3 regions of the Microbulbifer sp. SH-1 genome follow, and region 3 is predicted to be linked to each of the others. Evidence: predicted binding sites of a transcription regulator. Region 3 holds the regulator's gene; each other region holds the start of a gene.

Region 1 (10,181 bases), 1.1 Mb from region 3:
CGTGTCACAAATATGGCTGGATCGTAGCTCAGAGCTGGAGGCCAGGGGATGCGCCCGGCAGAGGACCGGGCGCAGGAAGGGCATTTTCAGCCGCGGGGAAAGAGAGCGCGGTTTGCGCTCAATCGTCCCCGCCGCTCATCCCCAGCTCCTTGAGTTTGCGGGTGAGGGTGTTGCGTCCCCAACCGAGCAATTCCGCGGCATCGCGTTTGCGGCCGGCGGTGTGTTTGAGGGCGATTTCAATCAGAGCGCGCTCGAACGCGGGCACCGCCTGGCCGAGGATTTCCCGCTGGCCGGTGGCGAGCGCCTGATCCGCCCACAGGCGCAGAGCTTTCTGCCAGTCCTGAGGCACTTCGCTGCTGGCGCTCTGCTGGTGTAATTCCGGCGGCAGGTCATCGACATGCACCTCGCGGCCGGAGGCCATCACGGTGATCCAGCGGCAGGTATTTTCCAACTGGCGTACGTTGCCGGGCCAGTCGAGACTGGCGAGGTACTCCTCGGTTTCCTTGAGCAGGATTTTCGGTTCTACCCCGAGGTCTTTGGCGGCAATGTTGAAGAAGTGGCGCACCAGGCGGGGAATGTCTTCGCGGCGATCGGCAAGACGCGGGATGTGAATGCGGATGACGTTGAGGCGGTGGAACAGGTCTTCGCGGAATTTGTGCTGTTCGACAAGGCGTTCGAGATGCTGGTGGGTCGCGGCGATGATCCTTACATCCACTTTTACCGGGGTGTGGCCGCCCACCCGGTAAAACTCCCCGTCTGCCAGTACCCGGAGCAGACGGGTTTGAGTCTCCGCGGGCATGTCCCCGATCTCATCCAGAAACAGGGTGCCGCCATTGGCCTGCTCGAAGCGGCCGGCGCGCTGGGCGCTGGCGCCGGTGAAGGCGCCCTTTTCGTGGCCGAACAGCTCGGATTCCATCAAGTCGCGGGGAATCGCCGCCATGTTCAAAGCAATAAATGGCTGGCTCTTGCGCGGACTGTGGTTGTGCAGCGCCGCCGCCACCAGCTCCTTACCGGTGCCGGATTCGCCGTTGATCAGCACCGTGATATTGGAGTGCGACAGGCGGCCGATCGCGCGGAACACCTCCTGCATCGCCGGCGCCTCGCCGATGATTTCCTTATTGCCAGTACCGTTTTCAATGACTACGGGCTCTTCCGGCTTCTGCTCGTTGGCGTGGGCCAGGGCGCGGCGCGTTACCGCCACCGCTTCGTCAACGTCGAACGGTTTCGGCAGATATTCGAAGGCGCCGCCCTGGTAGGCCGCCACCGCACTGTCGAGATCCGAGTGGGCGGTCATGATGATGATCGGCAGCGACGGGCGCTCCGCCTGGAAGCGCTGCAACAATTTGAAGCCGTCGGACCCGGGCATGCGGATATCGCTGATCACCACGTCGGGGGTTTCGCTGTAGAAGTCGTCCAGCGCGCGATCGCCGTTTTCGTAACAGGTGGTGTCGATCCCGGCACGAGACAAAGCGCGCTCCAGCACCCAGCGGATGGAGCGGTCGTCATCAATGATCCATACGCGATTGTTCATAGTAATTTCCCGGCTCTGTGATTACTTTCTAATAATTCTGCTACTCGCATTGCCGCCGATCGCTAGTCGCTTACCAGCGGCAAATAAATCTGGAATTCGGTCAGCCCCGGCTGGCTTTCGCATTTGATGAGCCCCCGGTGCTGATTGATGATGTGCTGGGAAATGGACAGCCCCAGCCCCGAGCCCTCAGCGCGCCCGGAAATCATCGGGTAAAAAATGCGTTCGCGGATGTCTTCCGGAATCCCCGGGCCGTTGTCGACGATGTCGATGCGGCACACCAGCGCACAGTGGCGGCGGCCAATGGTGAACTGCCGCTGCACCCGGGTGCGGATGGTGAGGTTGCCGTCCGCCAGCCCTATATTCTCCGCAATCGCCTGCATGGCGTTGCGCGCGATGTTGAGTACCGCCTGGATCAACTGTTCGCTGTCGGCGGGAATGTCCGGAATCGACGGGTCGTAATCCCGTTTAATTTCCAGCGCACCGTCGCATTCCGCCTCGATCAGCTGCGCCACCCGCTCGGTGATGGAATGCACGTTCACCGATTGCAGTTTCACCGGTTTGCGCGGCCCGAGCATGCGGTCCACCAGATTGCGCAGGCGATCTGCCTCTTCAATGATGATCTGGGTGTACTCACCGAGGCCGTCGTCGTCGAGATCTTTAAGCTCCCTTTGCAGCAACTGTGCCGCTCCGCGAATGCCGCCGAGCGGGTTCTTCACTTCGTGCGCCATGCCGCGAACCAGATTGCGGGTGGTCTCCTGGGCGGAGAGCAGTGCATCCTCGCGCGCGATGCGCAACAGGCGGTCCATGGACTGCACTTCCAATAGCAACAGGCCGAGGTCGGTAAGCGGTGTCACCGAGTAGTCCACGGTGCACTCTTCCAGGTTGTGCAGAAACCACAGGGCGCGGCGCACGGTGTACTTCTCACCGGTGGCGAGCGCCGAGCGCAGCGACTGTTCCGCGGAGCGGGATTCCCGCACCACTTCCTCCAGCGGCAGGCCAATGGCGCGGGCACTGGACGCCGCTACCAGGTCTTCTGCCGCCGAATTGAGGTAGCAGAGCGACAGGTTTTCATCGAGCACCAAAACCGCCGACGTGAGATTGTCCAGCAGCAGGCGTAACTGGCGGTCGTTGAGCATTCAGTCTTCCGAGGTTGAGAATTCCGAGGTTGAGAGAACCGATTTGGTTCACGTTTTCGGCTCGCCTATTGGCAGTGCAAAAAGCAAACCAAAATGGCGCAAAAACCGGATTCACGGGAAACGTTCGGGGGCACCGGAAAAAGATGCCGCCAGGACGTGCACCATTATTGTGCGTAGAGCAAAAAATAGCCAGTCTCGCCGCACAAAATCGGCCGGAGAACAGAGGGACAGCATCGGCGACAGGGGGTGAAGGAGCAAAAATGGGGTAGGGGATGGAAGAGAGATGGTCGCGGGCACCGGAGAGAGTGCCCGCGGGCGCCGCTTCAGCGCGGCTGGGGCTTCGGCGGGCTGGCGATACCGGGGACCTGCGGCGCCTTCGGCATCTGCGGCGCCTGCTCGGCGGGGAAGTCCGGCACCTGACCACCGGGACGCTTCACATGCACCTGGATTACCTGAGACTGCGCCAGCGGTTGACCACCCGCATCCAACAGCACCGCCTGGATGGTGTGGGTGCCGCGCTCCAACGCGGAGATATCCAGGCTGGTTCCCGAGGAGGTGCCGGACCAGCGCTGGCCATCGATCACCGCGTAGAAGGCGTAGCCGTCCCGGGGCACCGGGTCCAGCGCTACCTGCAGCACGATAAAGCGCTGGCCCGGGGGGATGGTGGCATCGTTTGCCGGGCTGACAATGGCAAAATTCACCGGGCGCTGGTCGTCACTGCGCGCCGCCCGCTCTTCCCGTGCGTCGCGGTCCCGTGGCGACAGCTTGCGCAGCGGCAAAGGGGTGGGTTGCACATTGGTGGGACCAATCGCGATCTTTTCCGCCTTCGAGCCCGCGGGTGCGGTATCGCTGAAGGTGACGCGCCCGTCGGGGCCGACGATCCTGTAGACACTGGTGCCGCCAGAGGAATTCTCACTCTGGGCCTCCGCCGCTGCACCCGAATCCTGAAGCGCCAGTGCCGGCGCTGCCAGTAGCATCACCAACAGTGCAATCCTTGTTGTCATGGGCATTCCCGCCTGTTGCATTCTCAATCTTGTTGTTAAGGCTAGCCATCTGTCACACAAAAAAAAAGCCCACACCGAAGTGTGGGCTTTCCCGTCATCTTTGCACCGCTCTCATCTGAACCGAACCGAGTGCGATGCGCCGACGATACCTGCCAAATTAGCAGGAGTAGTACATATCGAACTCAACCGGGTGAGTGGTCATGTTCACACGCTGCACTTCTTCGCGCTTCAGGGCGATGAAGGCGTCGATGGCGTCGTCGGTGAATACACCACCTTCGGTCAGGAAGGCGCGGTCCTGATCCAGTGCGTCCAGAGCCTGCTCCAGGCTGGAAGCAACGGTCGGGTACTCGGCCAGTTCTTCCGGCTCCAGATCGTACAGATCCTTGTCCGCCGGGTCGCCGGGGTGAATCTTGTTCTTCACGCCATCGAGGCCCGCCATCAGCAATGCCGCGAAACACAAGTAGGGGTTGGCGGTCGGGTCCGGGAAGCGGGTCTCGACGCGCTTGCCTTTCGGACTCGCCACGAATGGAATGCGGATGGATGCGGAGCGGTTGCGCGCGGAGTAAGCCAGGATTACCGGCGCCTCGAAGCCCGGCACCAGACGCTTGTAGGAGTTAGTGGACGGGTTACAGATAGCGTTCAGGGCGCGCGCGTGCTTGATGATACCGCCGATGTAGAACAGGGCAGTTTCAGACAGACCTGCGTAGGCGTCACCGGCGAACTGGTTAACACCGTCCTTGCTGAAAGAATGGTGTACGTGCATACCGGAACCGTTGTCACCTACCAGCGGCTTGGGCATGAAGGTGGCGGTTTTGCCGTAGGCGTGCGCCACGTTGTGCACGGCGTACTTCAGGATCTGAACTTCGTCAGCCTTTTTGGTCAGGGTGTTGGCGCCAACGCCGATTTCACACTGGCCAGCGGTGCCCACTTCGTGGTGGTGCACTTCGATTTCCAGACCCATCTGCTCCATCGCGGCGCACATGGCAGCGCGGATGTCGTGCAGGGAGTCGACGGGCGGAACCGGGAAGTAGCCGCCTTTCACGCCCGGACGGTGGCCCATGTTGCCTTCAGCGAAGCTGGCACCAGAGGACCAGGCCGCTTCCTGGGAGTTGATCTTGTAGAAGGCGCCACCCATTTCGGCACCCCAGGTAATGTCGTCGAATACGAAGAACTCGGGCTCCGGGCCCATCAGTACCTTGTCGCCCAGACCGGTGGACTTCAGGTATTCCTCGGCGCGCATGGCGATGGAACGCGGGTCGCGCTCGTAGCCCTGACCGGTGATCGGATCGACGATGTTACAGCGGATGATAACGGTCGGCTCGTCGGTGAAGGGGTCGAGGAAAGAGGTATCGTCGACCGGCATCAGTACCATGTCGGATTCGTTGATACCCTTCCAGCCGGCGATGGAGGAACCATCGAACATCTTGCCGACTTCAAAGAATTCACTGTTTACTTCCTTAGAAGGAATAGAAACGTGCTGTTCTTTACCCTTGGTATCGGTGAAGCGCAGGTCTACCCATCTGGCTTCGCTCTCTTTGATCAGTCCGAGCGTCTTTGACATTGCAGTCCTCCAAGAATGATAAGTTATGTGTCGCGCCAATTCGCTGTATCTTGTGGCAACAGTAAAAGCAAGGAGTGTGCCAAATTGGGGCAAACTGACTGTAGGCGGCGACTGGCGCGCGGAATACGGCGGCAGCGGCCCTGTTCGGGACCAAATCGGCCGGGCAATGCCCAGAACAACCCCAAGGTAGTCCCAAAATTGGTGCTTTCAAACCCCGGAATGCACCATTTTGGGGCCAAGAAGTCACGCAAGGCACCATAATGGTGCTGCAAGCAAATTCCCGGTAGCGAGTTTATAATTCGCCACCTTTCCCGGGAAGCGGCGAACGCGCTCCCGGCCCCCTATTTCTGTCAATTGCGGTTCCGGCACATCCCCTATGCACTTCGTCGTCAAGTTTTTCCCTGAGATCACCATCAAAAGCAATCCGGTGCGCAAGCGCATGTCGCGCCAGCTCGCCGACAACCTGCGCAAGCTGATGCGCGGGCTCGACGACCGCATCCAGGTGCGCAAGGACTGGGAAAAAATCGATGTCATCGCGCCGGATGCCGTATCCCATCTCGGCGACCGCATTGAAGAGGTACTGGCGCACACGCCCGGCATTGCCAACTTCGCGCGGGTGCAGCAGTTCCCGCTGGGCGACATGGACGACATTTACCACAAGACCCTGTCGGTGTGGGGCGACAAGCTCGCCGGTAAGACCTTCTGCGTGCGCGTGAAGCGCACCGGCAAACACGACTTCCAGTCCCTCGACGTGGAGCAGTATGTGGGCGGCGGCCTCAACACTAATACCCAAGCCGCCGGGGTGAAACTGAAGAACCCCGACATCACCGTCAAACTGGAAGTCCGCCACGACAAACTGAACGTTATCGAGCAACTGCACCAGGGCCTCGGCGGCTTTCCGCTGGGCACCCAGGACCCAGTCATCTCGCTGGTGTCCGGCGGCTTCGACTCCACCGTCGCCAGCTATCTCACCATCAAGCGCGGCATCCGCACTCACTTCCTGTTTTTCAACCTGGGCGGGCGCCAGCACGAGCTTGGCGTGAAAGAAGTGGCGTTCTATCTGTGGGAACGCTACGGCGCGTCACACCGGGTGAAGTTCATCACCGTGCCATTCGATGAAGTGGTGGCGGAAATCCTCGAGCGCGTCGACGACTCACACATGGGCGTGATCCTGAAGCGCATGATGTTGCGCGCGGGCACGGTGATCGCGAAGGAACTGGACGTGGATGCGCTGGTCACCGGCGAAGCCATCGCCCAGGTGTCCAGCCAGACCCTGAAGAACCTCTCGGTGATCGACCGCGTCACCGATACCCTGGTGCTGCGCCCGCTGATTGCCTCCGACAAGACCGACATCATTCGCACCGCGCGCGAAATCGGCACCGAGGAATTCGCCGCGAATATGCCCGAATACTGCGGTGTGATCTCGGTGAAACCCACCACCCGCGCAAAACTGGAGAAAGTCGAGCACGAGGAAACCCGCTTCGACTTCACCATCCTCGACCGCGCCATCGGCAACCGGGTGATGCAGAACATCGACGAGGTAATGGAAGACCTGGGCGAGGATGCCCCGGCCGTGGAGGAGTTCGCCGAGCCGGGCGACGCCGTCGTCATCGACATCCGCCACCCCACCGAGGAGGAAGTGAATCCGCTGGAGCTCGACAACGCCACGGTGGAAACGATTCCTTTTTATCGCCTCAGCACCGCTTTCAAATCCCTAGATAAAGACAAGCAGTACCTGCTGTACTGCGCCCGCGGCGTCATGAGCAAGCTGCATGCCTCGCACCTGTTGGACGAGGGCTACCGCAACGTGGGAGTATTTCGTCCACTGCGGGAACATGAACCCAGGTAATTCTGCCGACACCCTGTTTACCACCTCCCCCAGGCCGCCGGTTCGCGGATATAGCAAACCGGCGCAGAAGTGCTATGGTTGCCCCATGATCAGCCATCACTCTCCGGCCACTTCGGCCCCGCAACATACCGCACGCGCGCCCTTCTCCGGGCGTGCGCTGGCTGCTGCCTTACAGTCCTAGGCCGGGTTTCCGACAGCGCGCGGGAAATCCGGCGCCCCGGTTCCCCGCGCCCCTCTCAATCCCGAATTCACCTGCTTTGCATTGGAGAAGTTATGACTTCGCTGCCCCCAATCATCGTGTCCCGCGAGGATCGCGAACAAATCTACAACCTGCTGGACAGTATCCCCGCGCACAACGAAGTGGTCGAAGGCCTGTACGATGAACTGGACCGCGCCGAGATCCGCGAGGAAAAGGACATGCCCGGCGACGTGGTGCGGCTCAACAGCAACGCGCGCTTTACCAACGAGGCGTCCGGCAAGGTGTACCACCTCAAGCTGGTGCTGCCGGCGAACAAGACCGGAGACCACTGCGTCTCCCTGCTCACCCCGGCGGGCGCAGCCCTGCTCGGCCTGAAAGCCGGCGACAGCATCGAGTGGCCGGTGGCCGGCAAGTCCCTGCGTCTACGATTGAACGCCGTGGAGTGAACCAGCGGTCAGCGAACCTCTGGGTCGGACCGGCAGCGACCTGTACTCCCTGGTGAGGCCGCAGCGGTCCGTCTCGGCTAGAATGCACCGTTTTCACCGGGACCACCCCAAAAGCCATGACCGATTCAGCCAAACCCACCGCCCCCCGCGTCGCCATCATCGGCGGTGGTCCCGCCGGGCTGATGGCCGCAGAAGTGCTGGCCGCGGCAAAGGTAGATGTCGACCTGTACGACGCCATGCCGTCGGTGGGGCGCAAGTTCCTGCTGGCGGGGGTGGGCGGCATGAACATCACCCACTCAGAGCCCAAGGCAGCATTCCTGTCGCGCTACCGCGAGCGATGCACCGAAATGGTGCACCTGCTTGAAGACTTCGACGCGGACGCCCTGCGCGACTGGATTCACGGTCTCGGCATCAGCACCTTCGTCGGCACCTCGGGGCGGGTCTTTCCTACCGATATGAAGGCCGCGCCGCTGCTGCGCGCCTGGTTGAAGCGCCTGCGCACACAGGGGGTGACCATCCACACCCGTCACCGCTGGCTGGGCTGGAGCGACGGCGGCGCACTGCGTGTGGAGACGGTGGACGGTGAAAAGCGCATCGAGGCTGACGCGGTGCTTTTGGCCCTCGGCGGCGGCAGCTGGCCGCGACTGGGCTCGGACGGCCGCTGGACCTCACTGCTGCAAGCCCGCGGTGTGGACCTCTCGCCCCTCAAGCCGAGCAACTGCGGCTTCGAAGTGGCGGCGTGGAGCGAACATTTGCAGGCAAAATTCGCCGGCGCCCCGCTGAAGAACGTGGCACTCCGCGTCGATGACGAAGCGCCGCGCACCGGTGAGTTTGTGCTCACCGACTGCGGTGTCGAGGGCAGCCTGGTGTACGCCCTGTCCGCCGCCATCCGCCGGCAGATCGAGGCGCGCGGGTCCGTCCGGGTACTGCTCGACCTGCTGCCGCAGATTTCCGCAGACAAACTGGCCGCGGCGCTCGCCAGGCCCCGCGGCAAGCAGTCTCTCGCCAAACACCTGCACCGCCAGGCCGGACTCAGCGGTGTCAAGGCGGCGCTGCTGCACGAACTCGCACCGCGCGACGCATTTGCGGATCCCGCCCGCCTCGCCCCCTGGATCAAGGCCCTGCCCATCGAACTGGTACGCGCGCGCCCCATCGAGGAGGCCATCAGCAGCGCCGGCGGCGTGCCCTTCGAGGCGCTGGACGGCGGCCTGATGCTAAAGGCCCTACCCGGGGTCTTCTGCGCCGGCGAGATGCTCGACTGGGAGGCTCCCACCGGCGGCTACCTGCTCACCGCCTGTTTCGCCAGCGGCCGCGCCGCCGGCCGCGGTGCGCTTGCCTGGCTGGCGCGGCGCGGATAGGCCGCGTATCCGCCGCTTAGTGGAATAGAGGTAGTCAGCGCCGGTTCCGGCTAATTTTTATCCAGCAAGCACTGCCAATTGACACATATCCCCCCTATAATGCGCCCCCAATTTCATCCGCCCGCGCCCAGATTGCCTGCCGCGCACGGCATCCGACCACCTTCGAGAACTCCCCAGTGATAGACAATCTTCGCAATATCGCGATCATCGCCCACGTTGACCACGGCAAGACCACCCTGGTGGACAAGCTGCTGTCCCAGTCCGGCACCCTGGACCGCCGCAGCGCCGACTCCGAGCGCGTGATGGACTCCAACGACCAGGAAAAAGAGCGCGGTATTACCATCCTCGCCAAGAACACTGCCATCCGCTGGAACGACTACCGCATCAACATCGTCGACACCCCCGGACACGCCGACTTCGGCGGTGAGGTAGAGCGCGTACTGTCCATGGTGGACTCGGTACTGCTGCTGGTGGACGCGGTGGACGGCCCCATGCCACAGACCCGCTTCGTGACCCAGAAGGCGTTCGAGCAGGGCCTGAACCCGATCGTTGTGATCAACAAGATCGACCGCCCGGGCGCGCGCCCGGACTGGGTGATGGACCAGGTGTTCGACCTGTTCGACAGCCTCGGCGCCACCGATGAACAGCTCGACTTCCCGGTGATCTACGCCTCCGCCCTGAACGGCATTGCCGGTATGGACGAGACCGACATGGCGGAAGACATGACCCCGCTGTTCCAGCTGATTGTCGACAAGGTCAAGCCGCCGCAGGTGGACCTGAACGGTCCCTTCCAGATGCAAATCTCTGCGCTGGACTACAACAGCTACGTGGGCGTGATCGGTGTCGGCCGCATCAAGCGCGGCACCCTGAAGCCGAACCAGCAGGTGGTGATCCTGGATCGCGAGGGCAAATCCCGCAAAGCCAAGGTGCTGCAGGTAATGGGTTACCTGGGTCTCGAGCGCGTGGAAGTGGAACAGGCCAGCGCCGGCGACATCGTGTGTATCACCGGTGTGGGCGAGCTGAACATTTCCGACACCCTGTGCCACCCGGATGCCCCGGAAGCGCTGCCGGCGCTGACCGTGGACGAGCCCACCGTG
Region 2 (10,181 bases), 2.3 Mb from region 3:
CGCGGCGGCGCCGAATTCATCAGCAGCGCGGTAGAAGCCGGGGTCAGCGCCTATATGGTGGACGGCCTCTCCGCCGAGCGGGTGGCACCGGCGATTGAAATTGCCATGGCACAATTCCGCAGCTACCAGCAACTGCGCCAATCCCTGGCGCGTACCCAGCAACAGTTGGATGAGCGCAAGATCATTGAGCGCGCCAAGGGCTTGCTGATGGCGCGCAAGAACATCAGCGAACAAGCCGCCCATCAGACCCTGCGCACCCTGGCGATGAACAGCAACTCCACCATGCGCAATGTGGCGGAGCAGATCGTCACGCATCTGCAGCGGCCTGTGAAATAGACAGTAAATACGCCGCTGAACCGCCGGCCCAACCCATAAAGAATTCGAGAGAACCACTGTGAGCAGTCTGCAAGTCGAAAAGCCCAACCTGAAACTTCTTTACCTGCGCCTGACCGATAGTGCCCCGCTGATCATTGCCAGTGAGCTGGGATTTTTTGCGCGCTACGGGCTCAAGGTCGAGCTGCAACGGGAAACTTCCTGGGCCACCCTGCGCGACAAACTGATTGGCGGTGCCGCCGATGCAGCCTCCATCCTCGCGCCCATGCCGCTGACCCTGAAACAGACCCTGCCCCAGTGCGATGAACAACTGTTGAGCGGCCTGATTCTGAGCTGCAACGGCAATGCCATCACTCTTTCGCAAAGCCTTTACGCGCAGCTCGAACAGACCTCCGGCGACGCCGGTGCCGCGCTCAAATCGCATATAGCCAACCGCGCCAGCGGTGAGAAGCCACTCACTTTTGCCAGTGTTTATCCATTTGCCAGCCATACCCTGCAACTGCGTCACTGGCTGTCTGCCGCCGGTATCGACCCCGACGGGGATGTGCGCATTGTGGTGTTGCCGCCGGAGCAGATGGTGGACCACCTGCGCCGCGGCGATATCGACGGCTACTGCGTAGGTGAACCCTGGAACACGCTGGCGGTGCAGGAGGGGATCGGCGTAATCGCCACGCCCGGTAACAGTCTGATGCCGGCGATGCCGGAAAAAGTGCTGGCCGTCACCCAAAGCTGGCACGAAGCCCATCCCGCCACGCACCTGGCGCTGCGCGCCGCGCTGCTGGAGGCGTGCAGCTGGCTCGGCGAGCACAGTCAACGCCGGGATGCGGTGGGCATTCTCGCGCGCCCTGAGTATCTCGACCTGCCGGAGTCTGCTATTGCCGCCTCTCTGAACGACGAGCTGCTCACACAGCGCGGGCGGGCACCGGGTAAAAACCCGGGCTGGCACCTGTTCGCGCACCCGCAGAGCGACCACGGCCGCCCTACGGAAAAGAAAGGCCGCGAACTGCTATCACTGTGCAACGACATTGCACCCGTCGACAGCGGTGCCGCGGAAGTGTTCTGCTCCGACCTGTATCAGCAAACCCTGGACTTTGTCCGCCACAGCCAACGGTAAAATAAGCCCCACCTTCCTGAAGCCGGCTGCCCGACAAAACTATCCAGCAAACCGAGGAGCGCCCGCCTCAGGTGCAAATTCTTGCACCCCGGTGCACAAAACAGCCCAAAACAGGGCGCTTCGCGCGCGCAGACACCTTCCCTTGCACCCGGAACTAGCGTCAGATTTCCCCTATTCGCCCCAAAAAATCACATTTTTCCGCCCCGGATTTTGACTTTGCCCTGAGCTGGCACAGAAATTGAATTCTTTTAATGCGAGAGTGACAGATTCCTGTGCAACAGTGATGACACCCGCTCTCCGCCGGCGCAGAAAGGGAGTGGCAGCAGACCACCTGAAATAAAAATTCCGGCGAAAAACTGAATACACGGACATCGAAGTCCACTGGCACGGCCCGTCTGTGCCTGTGGACTTTTTTTATGCCTGATCGCTTTTATGTAGAGCAGGCCGGTGTTCACAAATAGTGATGTGCGATAAGAGAGTCACGCGAAGTAATGTCCCATAGCAGTCCATCCGAACGCCTGAATCTGTTGTCCTTCAGTGGCAACGTCAAAGTACTGCACCTGTCCTGGCTGGCCTTTTTCCTGTGCTTCTTTGCCTGGTTCAGCCACGCACCGCTGCTGATGGCCATTGCCGACAGCCTGGCGCTGACTCCGGATCAGGTAAAAACCCTGCTGATCCTGAACGTGGCGCTGACCATTCCCGCGCGCATGATTATCGGCATGCTCACAGACAAGTACGGCCCGCGCCTCACCTTCTCCGCGCTGCTGGCCATCGGCAGTATTCCCTGTTTTGTATTTGCAGTAGCCGACAGCTTCGCCCAAGCGGCGATTGCCCGCTTTTTCATGGGCTTTATCGGTGCAGGTTTCGTGATCGGCATCCGTATGGTGTCCGAGTGGTTTCCCGCCCGTCACCTCGGCACGGCCGAAGGTGTGTACGGCGGCTGGGGCAACTTCGGCTCCGCCGCCGGCGCCATCTGCCTGCCGACAATTGCGCTGATGTTTGGCGGTGAAGACGGTTGGCGCTACGCCATCGGCCTCACCGGTGTCATCGCGCTGCTGTACAGCGCGATCTATTACAACAGCGTTACCGACACGCCCAAAGGCGCCACTTATTTCAAGCCGAAAAAAATCGGTGCGATGGAAGTGACCAGCAGTGGCGATTTTCTGCTGCTGATGTTGATGAAGTTGCCCATGTACGGCGCCCTGGCGCTGCTGACCTGGAAGCTGTCACCGGCGGAGGCCGGGCTGCTCAATCAATTCTGGACCTGGACGATTTACACATTCCTCGCCGCGCTGTATCTGCTCGAACTAAAAAAAACCTGGAGCATCAACCGCGAGGTATTCAGCGCACCGCCCGCGCCCATCCACCGGTACAAATTCAAACAGGTGGCAATCCTGAACCTGCTGTATTTCGCCACCTTCGGCTCCGAGCTCGCGGTCATTTCCATGCTGCCGCTGTTCTTCTTCGAAACCTTCTCCCTCGATCCGGTAAAGGCCGGACTGGTGGCCTCCGCCTACTCCTTTATGAACCTGGTCTCGCGTCCCACGGGCGGCATGCTGAGCGATAAATACGGGCGCAAGCTGGTGCTGATGATTCTTGTCGCCGGCCTCGCCGGCGGCTACCTGCTGATGGCGCAGATTGGCGAGAGCTGGCCACTGTATCTTGCGGTGGGTGCGGCCATGCTGTGCAGCTTTTTTGTGCAGGCTGGTGCCGGTGCCGTGTTTGCGGTGGTGCCACTGATCAAGCGCCGCCTGACCGGCCAGATTGCCGGCATGACCGGGGCCTACGGCAATGTGGGCGCGGTGTTTTTTCTAACGGTGCTGACGCTGGTGGATTACCACACCTTTTTCCTGGTGATCGCCGGTACCGCCGTTTTCAGTTTTCTGATTCTGTTGCTCATGGAAGAGCCGGAAGGCCATATGGTTGAAGTCATGCCCGACGGCAGCGTCTCCCTGATCGACGTGGCCTGACTTTTCCCCCGTCATTCCCGCGCAGAAACGTCATGCCGGACTTGATCCGCTACGGGAATCCAGCGCCGCAATTTCTGGATCCCCGCTTGCGCGGGGATGAGGAGGTAGTGTTTTGGAAGACGGCAGCAACAGAACAGATAAAAGTTTTATTTAAAAATGGGATACAACCATGTCTTCCGATTCTTTGAATCTGTTTTCCTTCACGGGAAAAATCCGGGTGCTGCACCTGACCTGGATTGCGTTCTTTATTACGTTCTTCGCCTGGTTCAACCACGCACCGCTGCTGATGGCGATTGCCGACAGTCTGTCGCTCACGTCCGAGCAGGTGAAAACGCTGCTGATCCTGAACGTAGCGCTGACGATTCCGGCGCGGGTGATCATCGGCATGCTGACCGACAAATACGGTCCGCGCCTGACCTATTCGCTGCTGCTGGCCATCGGCAGTGTACCTTGCTTTATTTTTGCGCTGGCCGACAGCTTTACTGCGGCGGCCATCGGCCGTTTTCTGCTGGGCTTTATCGGCGCCGGATTCGTGGTGGGTATCCGCATGGTGTCCGAGTGGTTCCCGGCCAAACAGCTGGGCACGGCCGAGGGCATCTATGGCGGCTGGGGCAACTTTGGTTCTGCCGCGGCGGCCATGACCCTGCCCACGATTGCACTGCTGGTCGGCGGTGACTCTCCAGGACAAGAGGGTTGGCGCTATGCCATCGGCATCACTGGCGTCATTGCGCTGGTATACAGCGTGATCTACTACCGCTCGGTGACCGATACCCCGAAGGGTGGTACCTATTTCAAACCGAAAAAAATCGGCGGCATGGAGGTTTCCAGCCCATCCGATTTCGTGCTGCTGCTGATCATGAAGGTGCCGATGTATGCGGCGCTGGCGCTGCTGACCTGGAAGCTCTCCCCCCAGGGCGTGAGTATGCTGTCGCAGCCGGTGGCGATCGCGATCTATGTGGCGCTGGCGGCGCTGTATGTGTTTGATGCGAAAAAGTGCTACGAAATCAACCGCGAAATTTTCGTGAAACTGCCGGAGCCGATCCATCGCTATCAGTTCAAACAGGTGGCGGTGCTGAACATTCTTTACTTTGCCACTTTCGGCTCGGAGCTGGCGGTGGTTTCGATGTTGCCGCTGTTTTTCTCGGAGACGTTTACGCTGGATCCGGTGAAGGCGGGTCTGCTGGCTTCGGCTTATGCGTTTATGAATCTGATGTCGCGCCCGGCGGGTGGACTGATCAGTGATCGCTTCGGGCGCAAGAGTACGCTGCTGATTCTGACGGCGGGGCTGGCGCTGGGTTATCTGACGATGAGCATGATCGACGCACAATGGCCGCTGTATCTGGCGGTGGCAGCGGCGATGGCGTGCTCTTTCTTTGTGCAGTCTGGTGAAGGTGCGGTGTTTGCGGTGGTGCCGCTGATCAAACGTCGCCTGACGGGTCAAATTGCGGGGATGACAGGGGCTTACGGGAATGTAGGCGCGGTGTTTTACCTGACTGTTTTGAGTATGGTTTCTTACCAGACGTTTTTCCTGGTGATTGCGGGCACAGCGGTACTGGGATTTGTTACGCTGCTGTTCCTGGAGGAACCGGAAGGCCAGATGGCAGAAGTCATGCCTGACGGCAGTGTTTCACTGATCGACGTGGCCTGATCCACTGGATTTGTTGTGATCCGGCTCAACTACGCGCTCTACAAAAGTCGTCATGCCGGACTTGATCCGGCATCCAGCTTCGTAGCTATGGATTCCGGGTCAGGCCCGGAATGACGAAAGAAGGCCAACCACTTTGAACACCACCTGCGAAACCATCACTGTGCCTGATTCCGATATTGCGGCATCCAATTCCGAAAAACTGGAATTTGCCACCGCCACCGAGTGCGGCCAGCGCGCGTACAACGACGATGCGGTAGCGGTGTATCGGGCGAGCGGGAGTGAGTTGCGGTATCGCGGTTCGCTGGCGGCGATTGCGGATGGGGTGGGGAGTGCGGAGGCCGGGGGGGCGGCGGCGCGGGCGGCGGTGAGTGGGTTTATTTCCGACTATTACAGTACGCCGGATTCCTGGTCGGTGAAGCAGGCGGCGGCGCGGGTGTTGCACGCATTGAATGGTTGGCTGTATCGCCAGAGTGGTGGTGCGGATGAGATTCAACGCGGGTGGCTGACGACGTTTTCGGCGGTGGTATTGAAAGGGTCGACGGCGCATCTGATCCATATCGGGGATTCGCGGATTTACCGTCTGCGCAACGGGAATCTGGAATGTTTGACGCGGGATCACAGTCGCACGCTGGGGCCGGACAAGACGTTTCTGAGTCGCGCGCTGGGGATGGATGCGCATATCGAGGTGGATTACCGGCAGGAGCCGCTGGAAGCGGGCGACTTGTTCTGTGTGACGACCGACGGCATCCACGATTTTTTGCCGCTGCCGCAGTTCGCGACGTTGCTGGAGCAACATCAGTTGGAGGCGGCGCAGCCGCTGATTGCGGCGGCGCTGGATAACGGCAGCAAGGACAATTTGAGCCTGGCGCTGTGCCGGGTGAATGTGCTGGAAGCACTGGAATCCGACGATCTGATGCTGACTGCCGGCCAGCTGCCCTTCCCACCTCCACTGCAGCCGGGCAACAGGATCGATGGCTATGAGGTGCTGCAGGAACTGCACGCGAGCAGTCGCAGTTATCTGTATCTGGTGCGGGATCTGGACAGCGGCATCCTGTGCGCACTGAAGGCGCCATCGGAAAATTTCATTGACGACCCGGCCTATATCGAGCGCTTTATCGCCGAGGAGTGGACCGGGCGCCGGCTGGATCACCCGGCCATCGTCAAGGTGTTTCCGCCGAAGAAGGAGCGCCGGTTTCTCTATCACGTGATGGAGTATGTGGATGGACAGAATTTGCGGCAGTGGATGCAGCTGCACCCGAAGCCGCCACTGGATCAGGTGCGCAATCTGGTAGAGCAGCTGGTCAGCGCGCTGCGCAGGCTGCAGAGGCTGGAGATCGTACATGGTGATCTGAAGCCGGAAAACATCATGGTGGACTCCTCTGGGCGCCTGAAGCTGATCGACCTGGGTGGTGCCAATGCAGAGGGACTGCAGGAACTTCTGCGCTATCAGGACAGCGCACCGCCCGGCAGCAAGAATTACTGCGCGCCGGAGTATTTTGTGGGCGACGGCGCCAGCCATCGCTCGGATATTTTCTCCCTCGGGGTCATCGCCTACGAAATGCTTACCGGCGAGTACCCGTATAAAGAGCGCTTCGGCAGTAACCACTACCAGCTGAAGAATTACGCGGGCATGCGCTACATCAGTGCGCGCCAGCACCGTGACGATATTCCCGACTGGATCGACGGCGCACTGCGCAAGGCCTGCTCACCAGACCCGAAAAGCCGCTACCCGGCACTGTCGGAATTTGTGCACGATCTCAGCACGCCCAATGTGCGCTTCGCCAGTGTGGAGAAACCGCCCTTGATAGAGCGCAATCCGCTGTTGTTCTGGCAGACGGTGGCGGTGCTGGCGATTCTCTCGCACCTGCTGTATTTCTTGTGATCCAAATTTCGGCGCGCGCAAATCCACTCTGAAACTAAAGAGTGACGAGGCGGCACCCTGTAAGAGCCAGCCTGCTGGCGAACAACCGCGCTGCCAATAAGCATCATCGCTTCGCCAGCAAGGCTGGCTCCTACAATAATCGCGACCCGTAGGTTGGGCAATCAACCCAAAGGCCCCGCATTGGTGCGCAACCGGCCGTCGCGCACCAAGTTGCACCACCCCGACATGCAAAATCGCCAATAACCCGCACAAACCCTGTGGTTTCCTCACCACCTGCGCCATCTCAACAAGTTGGCACAGAGATTGAATACCTTTAGTCACAATCCGAAACTTTTCAGCAAGGCAACGGCGCCTGACACTCTTCGACAGAAGAGGGGCAGCCGTGCGACCCGATCCCACCAAGCTCCCTCCCTCCTGCCGAAGCACTCAGGTTAAAACGGCAGAGATTATGGTTAAGCAAAAAATCGTCGTCATCGGCAACGGCATGGTGGGTCACCACTTCCTGGAACAACTGGCGAACCGCCCCGAGCGTGCAATGTTCGACGTGCTGGTGTTCTGCGCCGAACCCCGCCCCGCCTACGACCGGGTACACCTGTCCGAATACTTCGGCGGCCGCTCCGCGGATGACCTGGCCATGGGCAAGGTGGAACAGTACCGCGAATGGGGTTACGACCTGCGTCTGAACGACACCGCGGTGAGCATCGATCGCGAAAATAAAATCGTCACCTCCGCCAGCGGTGCGTCCGAAGCCTACGATCATCTGATACTGGCCACCGGCTCCTATCCCTTTGTCCCACCAATCCCAGGTCACGAGCACGAAAAATGCTTCGTTTACCGCACCCTGGAAGACCTCGACAAGATCCAGGCCGCCGCCAAAAACGGCAAGGTCGGCGTGGTGGTGGGCGGTGGCCTTTTGGGCCTCGAAGCCGCCAACGCCCTGAAGCAGCTGGGCCTGGAAGCCCACGTGGTGGAATTTGCCCCCGGCCTGATGTCCGTGCAGCTGGATGAAGGCGGTTCGAAACTGCTGCGGGAAAAAATCGAGGAGCTGGGCGTTACCGTACACACCAGCACCGCCACCGAACTGATTGAGGAAGTGGATGGCGGTCGCCTGCGCATGCAGTTCAAGGGTGATGAAGAACTCATCACCGACCTGATCGTGTTCTCCGCCGGTATCCGCCCGGAAGACAACCTGGCACGCTCCGCCGGTATTACACTCGGCGAGCGCGGCGGAATCGTGATCGACAACCACTGCCGCACCTCCGACAAGAATATTTTTGCCATCGGCGAGTGTGCCCTGTTCGACAACCGCATCTTCGGCCTGGTCGCACCGGGTTACTCCATGGCGCGCACCACGGTATCCCTGCTGTGCGGCGAGGCAGCCGAGTTCAACGGCGCCGACATGAGCACCAAGCTGAAGCTGCTGGGTGTGGAAGTGGGCTCTATCGGCGATGCCCACGGCCGCACCGAAGGTTCCGCCGCGATCACCTTTGTGGACGAGCAGACCGGTGTGTACAAACGCATGATCACCGACCGCGCGGGCAAGAAACTGCGCGGCGCAGTGCTGGTGGGCGACACCGGGGATTACGACACTCTGCTGCAATACCACCTGAACGATATGGATCTGCCGGAACACCCGGAGCAACTGATCCTGCCGGCGCTGGACGGGGCCAAACCGACCCTCGGCGCGGGCGCACTGCCGGACACCGCGACCATCTGTTCCTGCCACAACGTGAGCAAGGGCGACATCATCGGTGCAGTGCAGGGCGGCTGCTGCTCCGTGGGCGAAGTGAAAGACTGCACCAAGGCGGGCACCGGCTGTGGCGGCTGTTCCGCCCTGCTGAAAAATGTGGTGGACGCAGAGCTGGCTGCGCTGGGTGTGGAGGTCAACAACGACCTGTGCCCGCACTTCCCCTATACCCGCCAGCAGATTTTCCACATGGTGCAGGTGGAGGAGATCAAGACCTTCGACGAGCTGCTGCACAAGCACGGCCGCGGCAAGGGTTGTGAAATCTGCAAGCCCACCGCCGGCTCCATTTTCGCGTCGCTGTGGAATGAACATATCCACAAGAAACCGCATGTGGGCCTGCAGGATACCAACGATACCTTTATGGCGAATATGCAGAAGAACGGTACCTATTCCGTTGTTCCGCGTATTGCCGGCGGCGAGATCACGCCGGACAAGCTGATCGTGCTGGGCCAGGTAGCGAAGAAATACGACCTGTACACCAAGATTACCGGCGGCCAGCGTATCGATCTGTTCGGTGCGCGTCTGGAGGAGCTGCCGGAGATCTGGCGCGAGCTGACGGATGCGGGCTTTGAGACTGGCCACGCGTATGGCAAATCCCTGCGTACAGTGAAGTCCTGTGTGGGCAGTACCTGGTGTCGCTATGGCGTGCAGGACAGTGTGGGTATGGCACTGACTGTGGAGAACCGCTACAAGGGCCTGCGTTCGCCGCACAAGATCAAGATGGCGGTGTCCGGTTGTACCCGTGAGTGTGCGGAGGCGCAGAGCAAGGATATCGGGGTGATCGCCACCGAGAAGGGTTGGAACCTGTATGTGTGTGGCAACGGCGGTATGCGTCCGCGCCATGCGGATCTGTTTGCGACGGATCTGGATGATGTAACCCTGATCAAGTATATCGACCGGATTCTGATGTTCTATGTGCGCACGGCGGACAAGTTGCAGCGGACTTCGGTGTGGCTGGAGAACCTGGAGGGTGGCCTGGATTACCTGCGCGAGGTGGTGATCGAGGACAGCCTGGGGCTGGGTGAGGAGCTGGAACGTCAGATGGGCAATGTGGTGGGCACTTACCAGTGTGAGTGGAAGACCGCGATCAATGACCCTGAGATGGTGAAGCGTTTCCGCCAGTTTGTGAACACCGATGCGAAGGACGAGAAGATCGTATTCGTGGAAGAGCGCGAGCAGCGCCGCCCGGCGACCCGCGAGGAGATCGTCAAGATTTGTGAGCCGGCTTGATTTAGCCCGCTGCCACCGCCCGCTCTGAATGGGTTTGGTGGCGGTGGAGCACCGGGTGTGGGGTTTCAGGACCGCTGTGAACCCATCCATGGGCGCTGCGGCGCAAACTTCCTGTTTGCGACGCTCCTGAAACCCCACACCCGGCACTCCACCTTCGCGCCGTGCGAAAGTGTTTTTAATTCCTTTCGTCATTCCGGCGCAGGCCGGAATCCAGCCCCACAGAAGCTGGAACAGAACTTAGACTTTTAGAATTTCAC
Region 3 (10,181 bases):
CCGCACCATATCCATGGAAACCGCCGCCGTAGCCGCGCTCGAAGGGCGTATTGGTGATGACTTCAACCGCGCCTGCGAACTGATCCTGGGCTGCCCAGGGCGTGTCATTGTGTCCGGCATGGGCAAGTCCGGACATATCGGCCGCAAGATTGCCGCCACCCTTGCCAGCACCGGCACACCGAGTTTTTTCGTGCACCCCGGCGAAGCGAGCCACGGCGATCTCGGCATGATCACCCGCCAGGATCTGGTCATTGCCATTTCCAATTCCGGGTCGTCCGCCGAGGTACTCACCCTGCTGCCGCTGCTGAAGCGACTGGGCATTCCCATGATCAGTATGACCGGCAAGCCAGACTCCCCCCTGGCTCAATCCGCCGATGTAAACCTGGACATCTCGGTGGAAACCGAGGCCTGCCCACTGAATCTGGCCCCCACCTCCTCCACCACTGTAACGCTGGTGATGGGCGACGCACTTGCGGTGGCACTACTGGAGGCGCGCGGCTTTACCGCGGAGGATTTTGCCTTTTCCCACCCGGGCGGCGCACTCGGACGCCAACTGCTGCTGAAGGTGGAGGACGTGATGCACGCAGGGCAGGAACTGCCGCAGGTTTCCCCGGAAACACCGCTCTCCCAGGCACTCTTGGAGATGACCAGCAAAGGCTTCGGTATGACGACCGTAGTAGACCGCGACGGCCAGCTTCAGGGCGTCTTCACCGACGGTGACCTGCGCCGGGTCATCGACCAGAAGATCGAGCTGGACACCGCCACCATGAGCAAGGTGATGAGCCGCAGACCGAAAACCGTGAGCGCCCACATCCTCGCCGCAGAAGCCCTGCGCATTATGGAGGACAACAAGATCACCGCATTGGTGGTGGAAGATCCGGAACACCATCCGGTGGGCCTGCTGCACATGCACGACATACTGCGCGCCGGCGTCATCTGACACAACAGCGAAATAGCGAATAGATAGAAGGACACCCGTTTGAGCCAGCACTCCCCCTCGCACCAGGGCAGCGACCGCGACCTGAGCATCGAACTCAAACTGAGCAAGGTGCGCCACCTGATACTTGACGTGGATGGCGTTCTCACCGACGGCAGGCTGTATTTTGACAATCACGGCAATGAGCTAAAAACCTTCCACACCCTGGATGGACACGGCATCAAAATGCTGCAGAAATCCGGAGTGGGCGTAGCCATCATCACCGGCCGCCGCAGTGCAGTGGTGGAAAAGCGCGCGCACGACCTGGGCATCACCCGCCTGATTCAGGGCCGCGAAGACAAGTACAGCGCCTTTTTGGAACTCTTTGCCAACGAGCCCTACGATCTCGCCCAGATCGCCTATGTCGGAGACGACTATCCTGATTTGCAGTTGATGACCCGGGTAGGCTGCCCTGTCGCCGTCCCCAACGCCGCCGCCCCAGTCAAAGAGCGCGCCCTGTTCGTCACCGAGCGCGAAGGCGGCCTCGGCGCCGTACGGGAGGTCTGCGACCGCATCATGCGGGCACAGGGAACGTTTGACGCCGCACTGGCCCCCTATCTCGCCAGCGACACCTGAAAACTGAACCTTCAGCCCATATAAAGGGTTGATCCGGCGGCCGCCACCCCGGCTGCCACACAAGGAAACGGACACAGCATGCGCACCTGGTTACCACTTGTCATCGTGGTCGCACTCATATCCCTGGGACTGTGGTTTACCGAAAGCCCGTCTGAGCAACTGCTTGGCAAGCGCCCGACCCAGCAGGAACACAGCAAGGCGGCGGACCTGATTATCCGCGACGCCCGCACGCGCCATTTCAGCCTCGAAGGCACGCTCGCCTACGAGGTGGATGCCGAGCGCGTTACCTTTTTCCAGTTTGCGCGCCGGGACCGCGCGGACCTCACGGAACCCCGCATGGTGTTCTACCAAGGCGAAGACACCAAATGGCGCACCGAGTCACACACTGGCGTTGCCTATGACAACGGGCAGAAAGTCGAGCTGGAGGGCGATGTTTCCATCATGGAACTACCGCAACCGGGCATCACCCTGCGCACGGAAAAAATCACGATCAAACCCCGCGAAGAATTCGCCGAAACGGACAAAGTTGTTACCATTACCGACGGTGCCAACCGCACCACCGGCAAGGGACTGCGGGCCGATCTCAAACAGGACAAGGTAGAAATTCTGTCAAATGTGGAAAGCAGCTATGAACCCCGTTGATTTGCGCCGTGTCCGCCTGCCGGCGACCGCCAGTGTCCTGTGTGCTGCCGTTGCCGCCGCACTACTGCTGGCGCCTCAGGTTCACGCGCTCCCCAACGACCGCGAGCAACCGGTGAAGGTGTCCGCCGACAAACTGGAGGCCAACCGCAACAAAAACCTGTCTGTGTACAGCGGCAACGTGGTCATCAGCCAGGGCTCGCTGCAGATTCGCGCCGACCGTGTGGAAGTTCACGGCAACGCCAAAGGGGAGATCAACAAGGTGGTTGCCACCGGCGCCCCCGCCCACTTTCAGCAACAGGTGGAAGAGAGCACCAGCCCGGTCAAGGCCCGCGCCAAGCGTATCGAATTCCTGGTGAGCAGCGACGCCCTGCAACTCAGTGGAGAAGCCTTTGTAGATCGCGATGGCAACACCCTGTCCGCCGAGCGCATTGACTACGACCTGAAAAGCGAGCAGATGCAGGCCCAGGGCCAGTCGGAAAAGGAACGCGTGGAAATGATCTGGAAGCCCGAAGCCAAATCAGAGTCCAAGCCGGCTGAAAACGGCCAGTAACCGCCCACCCACACAACCCGAACAGTCAGAAAAAGCGGCGAACCCGCCGCGCAGTTAGCGGAACTCACTATGCCGACGCTCAAAGCGCTCCACCTCGCCAAGCAGTACAAGAAGCGCAAGGTCGTTAAGGATGTCTCGGTGAGTGTGTCCAGCGGCCAGGTGGTCGGCCTGCTCGGCCCCAACGGCGCCGGCAAAACCACCTGCTTCTACATGATTGCCGGTCTGGTGCAGGCCGACGCCGGCCAGGTAATGATCGACCAGGAAGACATCACCGGCCTCTCCATGCACGGCCGCGCGCGCAAGGGCATCGGCTACCTTCCGCAGGAAGCCTCGGTGTTTCGCCGCCTGTCGGTAGAAGACAATATTCTCGCCATTCTCGAGACCCGCCGGGATCTGGATCGCAGCCAGCGCCGCCAACAGCTGGAATCACTGCTGGAGGAATTCCACATCACCCATATCCGCGAAAGTCTCGGTATGGCGCTGTCCGGCGGTGAGCGGCGCCGGGTGGAAATCGCCCGCGCACTGGCCACCAACCCCGCTTTCGTATTGCTGGATGAACCCTTCGCCGGTGTGGACCCCATCTCCGTGAACGACATCAAGCAGATCATCCGCCACCTCAGGGACCGCGGTATCGGCGTGCTGATCACCGACCACAATGTGCGCGAGACCCTCGATATCTGCGAGACCGCCTACATCGTCAGCGAGGGTCACATCATCGCATCCGGCGACCCCAAAGATGTGGCCGAGAACAAACAGGTGAAAGACGTCTACCTGGGACACGAGTTCACCATCTGACGCCATCCGGGTGAAATCATCAGCATTTCACCCCGGAATACCGATTCCCATCACAATTCTGACCGAAGCGACCGAAACAGATAACTCTTTCGGCACGCTTATTGCTTGTTTTCGCACCCCTTGCCACTTGTGTTCCGCACTACCCCGGGGTAGTCTGCAGGCGATGAGCAATCTGCCGCCGCACAAGCATCAAATGTGTCGCAGCGGCGCAACGCCAGCATTTTATATCGGCACACCCCCTATGAAGCAGTCACTCCAGTTAAAACTCGGCACTTCGCTGACAATGACGCCGCAACTGCAACAGGCGATCCGCCTGCTGCAGCTGTCGACGCTGGAGCTGCAACAGGAAATCCAATCCGCCCTCGACAGCAACCCGCTGCTGGAATCGGACTTCGACGAGCACGCCGGCGAGCAACTGCAGGAGCAGAACACCCCCGCTACCATTGAGCACCAGGCCCACGATGGCGCCGAAAGCAACCGCGAAAGCCTCAACGGTGAATCCGAGTCCAGCGCCGACGGCGACTGGAACAGCGATATCCCCGATGACCTGCCGGTAGACACCCGCTGGGACGACATTTACACCAACAGCAGTCACGCTGGAGGCGAGGGCGAGGAATACGCGCTGGAGCAGCGCAACGCGGCGGTGGAGAGCCTGCAGGACCACCTGCTGTGGCAGCTGAACCTCACTCCACTGACCCCGATCGACAAGCTGATCGGCGAGACCCTGATCGACGCCATTGCACCCAATGGTTTTCTCGACATCAACATCGAAGACCTCGCAGCATCTTTGGATGTGGACGTGGAAGAGGTGCTCGCGGTACTGAAAACCATCCAGCAGTTCGAACCGGTGGGCTGCGGCTCCCGCGACCTGCGCGAGAGCCTGCTGCTGCAATTGCGCCAGTTGCCGGAAAACACCCCCTGGCTGGCGCAGGCGCTGGTCGTGGTAGGCCAGTACCTGGATTTATTGGGCAAGCGCGACTTCCGCCAGCTGAGCCGTCGCACTCGCCTCAGCGAGACCCAGCTCGGCGAGGTGATGCGCCTGATTCAGACCCTCACCCCCTATCCCGGCGAGGCCTTCGGTGGCGAGGAACCGCAGTACGTGGTGCCGGATGTGATCGTCAGCCGCCGCGACCAGCGTTGGCTGGTGGAGCTGAATCCCGAAACCACACCCAAATTGCGCATCAACGACGCCTACGCCGCGCTCATTCGTCGCGCCGACAACTCTGCCGAGAACAACTACCTGCGCGACAATCTTCAGGAGGCGCGCTGGTTCCTGAAAAGCCTCCAGAGTCGCCACGAAACCCTGCTGAAGGTGGCAAGCTGCATCGTCGAGAAACAACAGGGCTTTTTCGAGCTGGGGCCTGAGGCCATGAAGCCCATGGTGCTGGCCAACATTGCCGAGACCATCGGTATGCACGAGTCCACCATCTCGCGGGTAACCACACAGAAGTACATGCTCACGCCCCGCGGTGTGTTCGAACTCAAGTATTTCTTCTCCAGCCACGTGAGCACCGACTCCGGTGAGGACGCGTCTTCCACCGCCATCCGCGCCCTGATCCGCAAACTGGTGGACGCCGAACAGCCGCGCAAGCCGCTGTCAGACAACAAGATCACTCAGGAACTGGACAAGCAGGGCATCCAGGTGGCGCGCCGCACCGTGGCCAAGTATCGCGAGTCCATGGGCATACCCTCATCCAGCGAGCGCAAACGGCTGGTGTAGGTCGACCATCCGCGACGCGCAAGTCACAATTTGCTGTCGCAGGACTACTCTTCGTTCAATTTCTGCCCGACCAATACCCGTACATTGAGTGTATCCTTCCATTCTGGCGCACTTCCTAGTAGGGTTGCCGCCCTGTGCGGGGGTGCGACCGGTTTGTGTTGTACCCGATGAGGAGAAATCCATGCAGATCAACATCAGTGGCCACCATGTAGACCTTACCCCGGCCATTCGCGATTACTGCCTGACCAAGCTGGACAAGCTCTCCCGCCACAATGACCTGATCACCAACGCCCAGGTCATACTTTCCGTCGACAAACTTATCCAGAAAGCAGAAGCGCGGGTTCATGTGAACGGCAACAAGGACATTTTTGCCGACTCGGAATCGGAAGATATGTACGCGGCGATCGACTCGCTCACCGACAAACTCGACCGGCAGCTGCTGAAACACAAAGAGAAATTACGCAGTCACCGCTAGACGTTACCCCCGGGAAACGGCTGGCCTGCACTGTCAGATCACCAGTAAGTTATGACATTGGAAGCATTACTCTCTCCCCGCCTGAGCCTGTGCCACCTGGCGGGGAGCAGCAAAAAAAAGCTATTGCTCAACATCGCGCAGGCGATCTCAGAACAATACCCCGACCTGGATTCCGATACCGTCTTCAACCAGCTGGTGGCCCGGGAGCGCCTGGGTTCAACCGGCATTGGCGAGGGGGTCGCCATCCCCCACTGCCGCCTGCCCGGCTGCGAGCGCCCCATCGGCGTCCTCTGCACCACTTCACCTGCGGTAGATTTCGATGCCATCGACCGCCAGCCGGTGGATCTGTTGTTTGCCCTGCTGGTTCCGGAGGATTCCGACCAGGAGCACCTGGATACGCTGGCAGAAATCGCCGCCCTGTTCAGCGACAGCCGCGTGCGCGACAAGCTGCGCGAAGCCACCACCAGTGACGAGCTCTACGCACTGGCCATCAACAGCGCGGCGGCGGCATAATAGCCCTCGACCTTGTCCGCCGCCCGGCCGCCACCGGACGGCTGCAGATAACCATCCCGGGCAGCGGCCTGCGGCAGCGCCCCTCGCCCTACTGAATCAGCAAGGAGCGCTTGTTCTATGCGACTGGTGATCATCAGCGGCCGCTCTGGCTCAGGAAAAAGCTCTGCCCTGGAACTGCTGGAAGACGTTGGCTTCAACTGCATCGACAACCTCCCCGCCAGCCTGTTGCCGGAGCTGATTCGCCGCGTCACCGAGCACCCCCCCCAGGAAACCACCCACCTGGCCCTGGGTATCGATGCCCGCAATCTCTGGCACGATGTGCGCCAGGCTCCCCGGGTTATCAACGAATTGCGCGAAAGCGGCATCGAGTGCGACGTCATCTATCTGGACGCCCGCTCGCCGGTGCTGGTGCAGCGCTTCAGCGAAACCCGCCGCAAGCATCCCCTCAGCGACAGCCGCACCCACCTGTTGGAAGCCCTCAACCACGAGAAGGAGCTACTCGCCCCGCTGGCGGCCATGGCCGACCTGGTGATCGACACCAGCAGCCTCAGCCTGCACCAGTTGCGCGACCAGGTTAAAACCCGCGTAGTGGGCAAAGACTCCCCGGGCATGGCGATCCTGTTCCAGTCCTTCGGGTTCAAACACGGTGTACCGGTGGACGCGGACTTGGTGTTCGACCTGCGCTGCCTGCCTAACCCCTATTGGGTCGCAGAGCTTCGCAACAAAACCGGGCTCGATCCGGAAGTGGCGGAGTTTCTGCGCGCACACGACGAGACCGAGGAAATGCAGCGCGACATCACCACATTTCTCGAGCGCTGGCTGCCCTCATACCAGCAGAGCAATCGCAGCTATACCTGCGTCGCCGTCGGCTGTACCGGAGGCCGCCACCGCTCGGTGTACATGGTGGAACAGCTGGCCAAGCACTTTTCCAGCGAATTCAAGAACATCCAGGTCCGACACCGCGAGCAGCAGAAATAAACCGGTCTCACACGCCGGGAATTGCCATAAAAGAACAACATCAGCACACACAGCGCCAGAACAACCCTATGCAGAAAAGCCGCATTACCATCATCAACAAACTCGGGCTCCACGCCCGCGCCGCCAGCAAGCTCGCCCAGACCTGCGCACGTTTTTCCTCGGACGTGAAGGTGCACTGCCAGGGCAAGGCGGTGGATGGCAAAAGCGTGATGGCACTGATGCTGCTGGCGGCCGGTAAGGGTGTTGAGCTGGAGCTGGAAGTCTGCGGTCGCGATGAAGACGCCGCGCACGAAGCCATCTGCACACTGATCAACGATCGCTTCGGTGAGGGCGAATAACACTCTGCATGATTTCGGCCTGAGCGCCGGTATAATGCCGCCACCCGCCGTTCCCCCCTGATCAGGTATCCCCGTGCCCAACCCCGTCACCGCCGACATTAATTTCCACGCGCAGAATCAGCTCGGCGAGCTGTATGCGGCGCTGGACAGTGGCACCGGGCGCGAAGTGCAGCGGATGCTGCAATCCCTCTCCCCCCAGAGTATTGCCCAGCTGCTGGAAAGCTCCCCTCCGCGCATTCGCCAGGTGCTGTGGAAGCTGATCGACCGGGAAGTCGAGGGCGAGGTTCTGCAGGAGCTGGCGGACGACGTCAAAGCCCAGATCCTCTCCATCATGGACACCGAAGAAATGGTGGCCATTATGGAGGGCCTGAACGCAGACGACATCGCCGACATACTCCAGCAATTGCCGGAGCGGGTAATGGCGGAAGTACTCTCCGCCATGAGTGAGAGCGACCGCCAGCGGGTGCAGAGCGTACTGGCTTACGACGAAGAGACCGCCGGCGGCCTGATGGACACGGACACCGTCTCCGTGCGCCCGAACCTCACCCTGGATGTGGTGCTGCGCTACCTGCGCCGCCACGAGAAACTGCCAAAATCCACCGACAACCTGTTCGTGGTCAGCCGCCAGGACAGGTTCATCGGCCTGCTGCCGCTGACACGGCTGCTCACCGCGGACCCATCGGTTACCGTGCGCGAGATCATGACCACAGACGTGGAACCGATTCCCGCAGACATGCCGGACTACGAGGTGGCACAACTGTTCGCCAAGTACGACTGGATTACCGCACCAGTGGTGGATGAAAACAACCGCCTGCTCGGACGTATCACCATCGACGATGTGGTGGACGTGATCCGCGAAGACGCGGACCACTCGCTGATGAGTCTCGCCGGTCTCGACGAAGAGGAAGACACCTTCGCGCCGATAAAACGCACCGCGCCGCGGCGCTCCATCTGGCTCGGGATCAACCTGCTCACTGCGCTGCTGGCGTCCTGGGTCATCAACCTGTTCCAGGGAACCATCGACAAGGTGGTGGCACTGGCGGTACTGATGCCTATTGTGGCCAGTATGGGCGGCGTGGCCGGCAGCCAGACGCTGACGGTGATCATCCGCGGCATGGCGCTGGGCCAGGTTGGGCGCAGCAACCTGCGCTGGCTGCTGTCGCGCGAGATCGGCACCGGCGCCTTGAACGGGATTTTGTGGTCGTCGGTCATGGGCGGGATCGCCGCACTGTGGTTTGGGGATCTGCGTATCGCGTGGATTATCATTGCGGCCATGGCGATCAACCTGGTCACCGCCGCCTTCGCCGGCACCCTGCTGCCGGTTGCGCTGCGGGCCCTGCGCATAGACCCCGCGCTGGCGGGCGGCGTGGTACTTACCACGGTGACGGATGTGGTGGGTTTCCTTTCCTTTCTCGGCCTTGCGACCTGGTTTTTCGCCTGAGGCGGGCCGCTGAACTTTTGCCATTCAGAGAATGTACATGCACAACTCCGACGACTTTCAGAATCATGAAGAATTTGATGGTGACCAGCCCAAGAGCAAGACGCGCCTCAAGCAGGAAATGCAGCAGCTGCAGGACCTGGGCAAGCGGCTGACCGAACTCAACGCTACCAAACTGGCGGAAGTGCCGATGGATGCGGAATTAGAGGACGCCATCGCCACCTTCCACCGCATCAAGTCGCACGAGGCCAAACGTCGGCAGCTGCAGTTCATCGGCAAACTGATGCGCGATGCGGATGTGGACGCGATCGAGGCCGTGCTGAACCGCCACAAGGAGCAGGATTTACAGCGCCTGCGCTTTGATCGTCTGGCGGAGGAGTGGAGAGACCGCTTACTGGATCAGGGCAATGAGGCGCTGAGCACGTTTTTCAACGAGCACCCGAGCGCCGACCACCAACAGCTGCGCAACCTGCTGCGCGAAGCCGGCAAGGAAAAAGCCAGCAACAAGCCACCAACCAACCAGCGCAAGCTGTTTCGCTATCTGCGGGATTTTTTCGTGCAGGAAAGCTGACCGCGGCTATCGGCAGCCGCGCCCCCGAAGACCTCCGCCAGCTCCGCAACCACAATGTCGATGACCTCCGGGTTCTGGGGCACCCAGCGATGGAGACTGACGGATACCTGGTATGCGCGACCAAAAGGCAGGCGGGAGCTGGAGTTCGGCACGATGGTGGCATCGTAGGGCGTCCAAATGGAAACCGGAGCGGCGTCTTCCAGCACCGCCGCATCCCTGTTCAGGTTGCTCAGGAACTCACTGCCGATGCGCAGCTGACGCCCGCCCTTATAGGGCAGGAGATGGGCCCACAGGCTGCCAAAGTGCGGGCTCGAGAGGGCAATGAACTTGTGCACATTGGCGGTGCCGCCCAGCCGCTGCAAATAGTAGCGCGCCACGATCCCGCCCATGCTGAACCCCACCAGCGCACAGGTCTCGCCATTGCGGGTTACTTCCGCCACCAGATCCCGCAACTGCAAGGCCATCGGCTCCATCCCATACCAGCCGCTGTTGGCCTTCAGCTTGATGGTGTGTGCGGTAAATCCCGCCTGCCCCAGGGCGCGCTGCATCCTGAGCATTGACTTACCCCGGTCGAAAATCCCGGGAATCAGTATGGCAACCCGGCCTTTT

The links. The regulator sigma-54, encoded in region 3, starts transcription at its own class of promoters, with help from an activator protein. The targets are predictions, from matches to a motif close to TGGCACANNNNTTGCNNT.
Region 1: a site for sigma-54 is predicted at 2,741-2,758, ahead of glnL (nitrogen regulation protein NR(II)). Genes of this name have one in related genera too.
Region 2: a site for sigma-54 is predicted at 7,240-7,257, ahead of nirB (nitrite reductase large subunit NirB). Genes of this name have one in related genera too.

The regions. Positions count from the first base shown of each region.
Region 1 covers NZ_CP046948.1:3,573,440-3,583,620, reverse strand. The annotation lists gene ntrC (nitrogen regulation protein NR(I)) at 119-1,537, opposite strand; gene glnL (nitrogen regulation protein NR(II)) at 1,594-2,667, opposite strand; gene GNX18_RS14740 (DUF4124 domain-containing protein) at 2,991-3,671, opposite strand; gene glnA (glutamate--ammonia ligase) at 3,829-5,232, opposite strand; gene thiI (tRNA uracil 4-sulfurtransferase ThiI) at 5,609-7,081, shown strand; gene GNX18_RS14725 (GreA/GreB family elongation factor) at 7,355-7,726, shown strand; gene GNX18_RS14720 (TIGR03862 family flavoprotein) at 7,843-9,084, shown strand; gene typA (translational GTPase TypA) at 9,261-10,181, shown strand, end outside.
Region 2 covers NZ_CP046948.1:2,298,645-2,308,825, forward strand. The annotation lists gene GNX18_RS09790 (ANTAR domain-containing response regulator) at 1-336, shown strand, start outside; gene GNX18_RS09795 (CmpA/NrtA family ABC transporter substrate-binding protein) at 395-1,447, shown strand; gene GNX18_RS09800 (NarK family nitrate/nitrite MFS transporter) at 1,939-3,417, shown strand; gene GNX18_RS09805 (NarK family nitrate/nitrite MFS transporter) at 3,587-5,065, shown strand; gene GNX18_RS09810 (bifunctional protein-serine/threonine kinase/phosphatase) at 5,199-6,947, shown strand; gene nirB (nitrite reductase large subunit NirB) at 7,396-9,924, shown strand.
Region 3 covers NZ_CP046948.1:30,511-40,691, reverse strand. The annotation lists gene GNX18_RS00230 (KpsF/GutQ family sugar-phosphate isomerase) at 1-940, shown strand, start outside; gene GNX18_RS00225 (HAD family hydrolase) at 1,022-1,552, shown strand; gene lptC (LPS export ABC transporter periplasmic protein LptC) at 1,631-2,194, shown strand; gene lptA (lipopolysaccharide transport periplasmic protein LptA) at 2,181-2,744, shown strand; gene lptB (LPS export ABC transporter ATP-binding protein) at 2,814-3,539, shown strand; gene GNX18_RS00205 (RNA polymerase factor sigma-54) at 3,781-5,259, shown strand; gene hpf (ribosome hibernation-promoting factor, HPF/YfiA family) at 5,441-5,734, shown strand; gene ptsN (PTS IIA-like nitrogen regulatory protein PtsN) at 5,786-6,247, shown strand; gene rapZ (RNase adapter RapZ) at 6,365-7,225, shown strand; gene GNX18_RS00185 (HPr family phosphocarrier protein) at 7,294-7,563, shown strand; gene mgtE (magnesium transporter) at 7,637-9,004, shown strand; gene yjgA (ribosome biogenesis factor YjgA) at 9,042-9,572, shown strand; gene GNX18_RS00170 (lipase) at 9,539-10,181, opposite strand, start outside.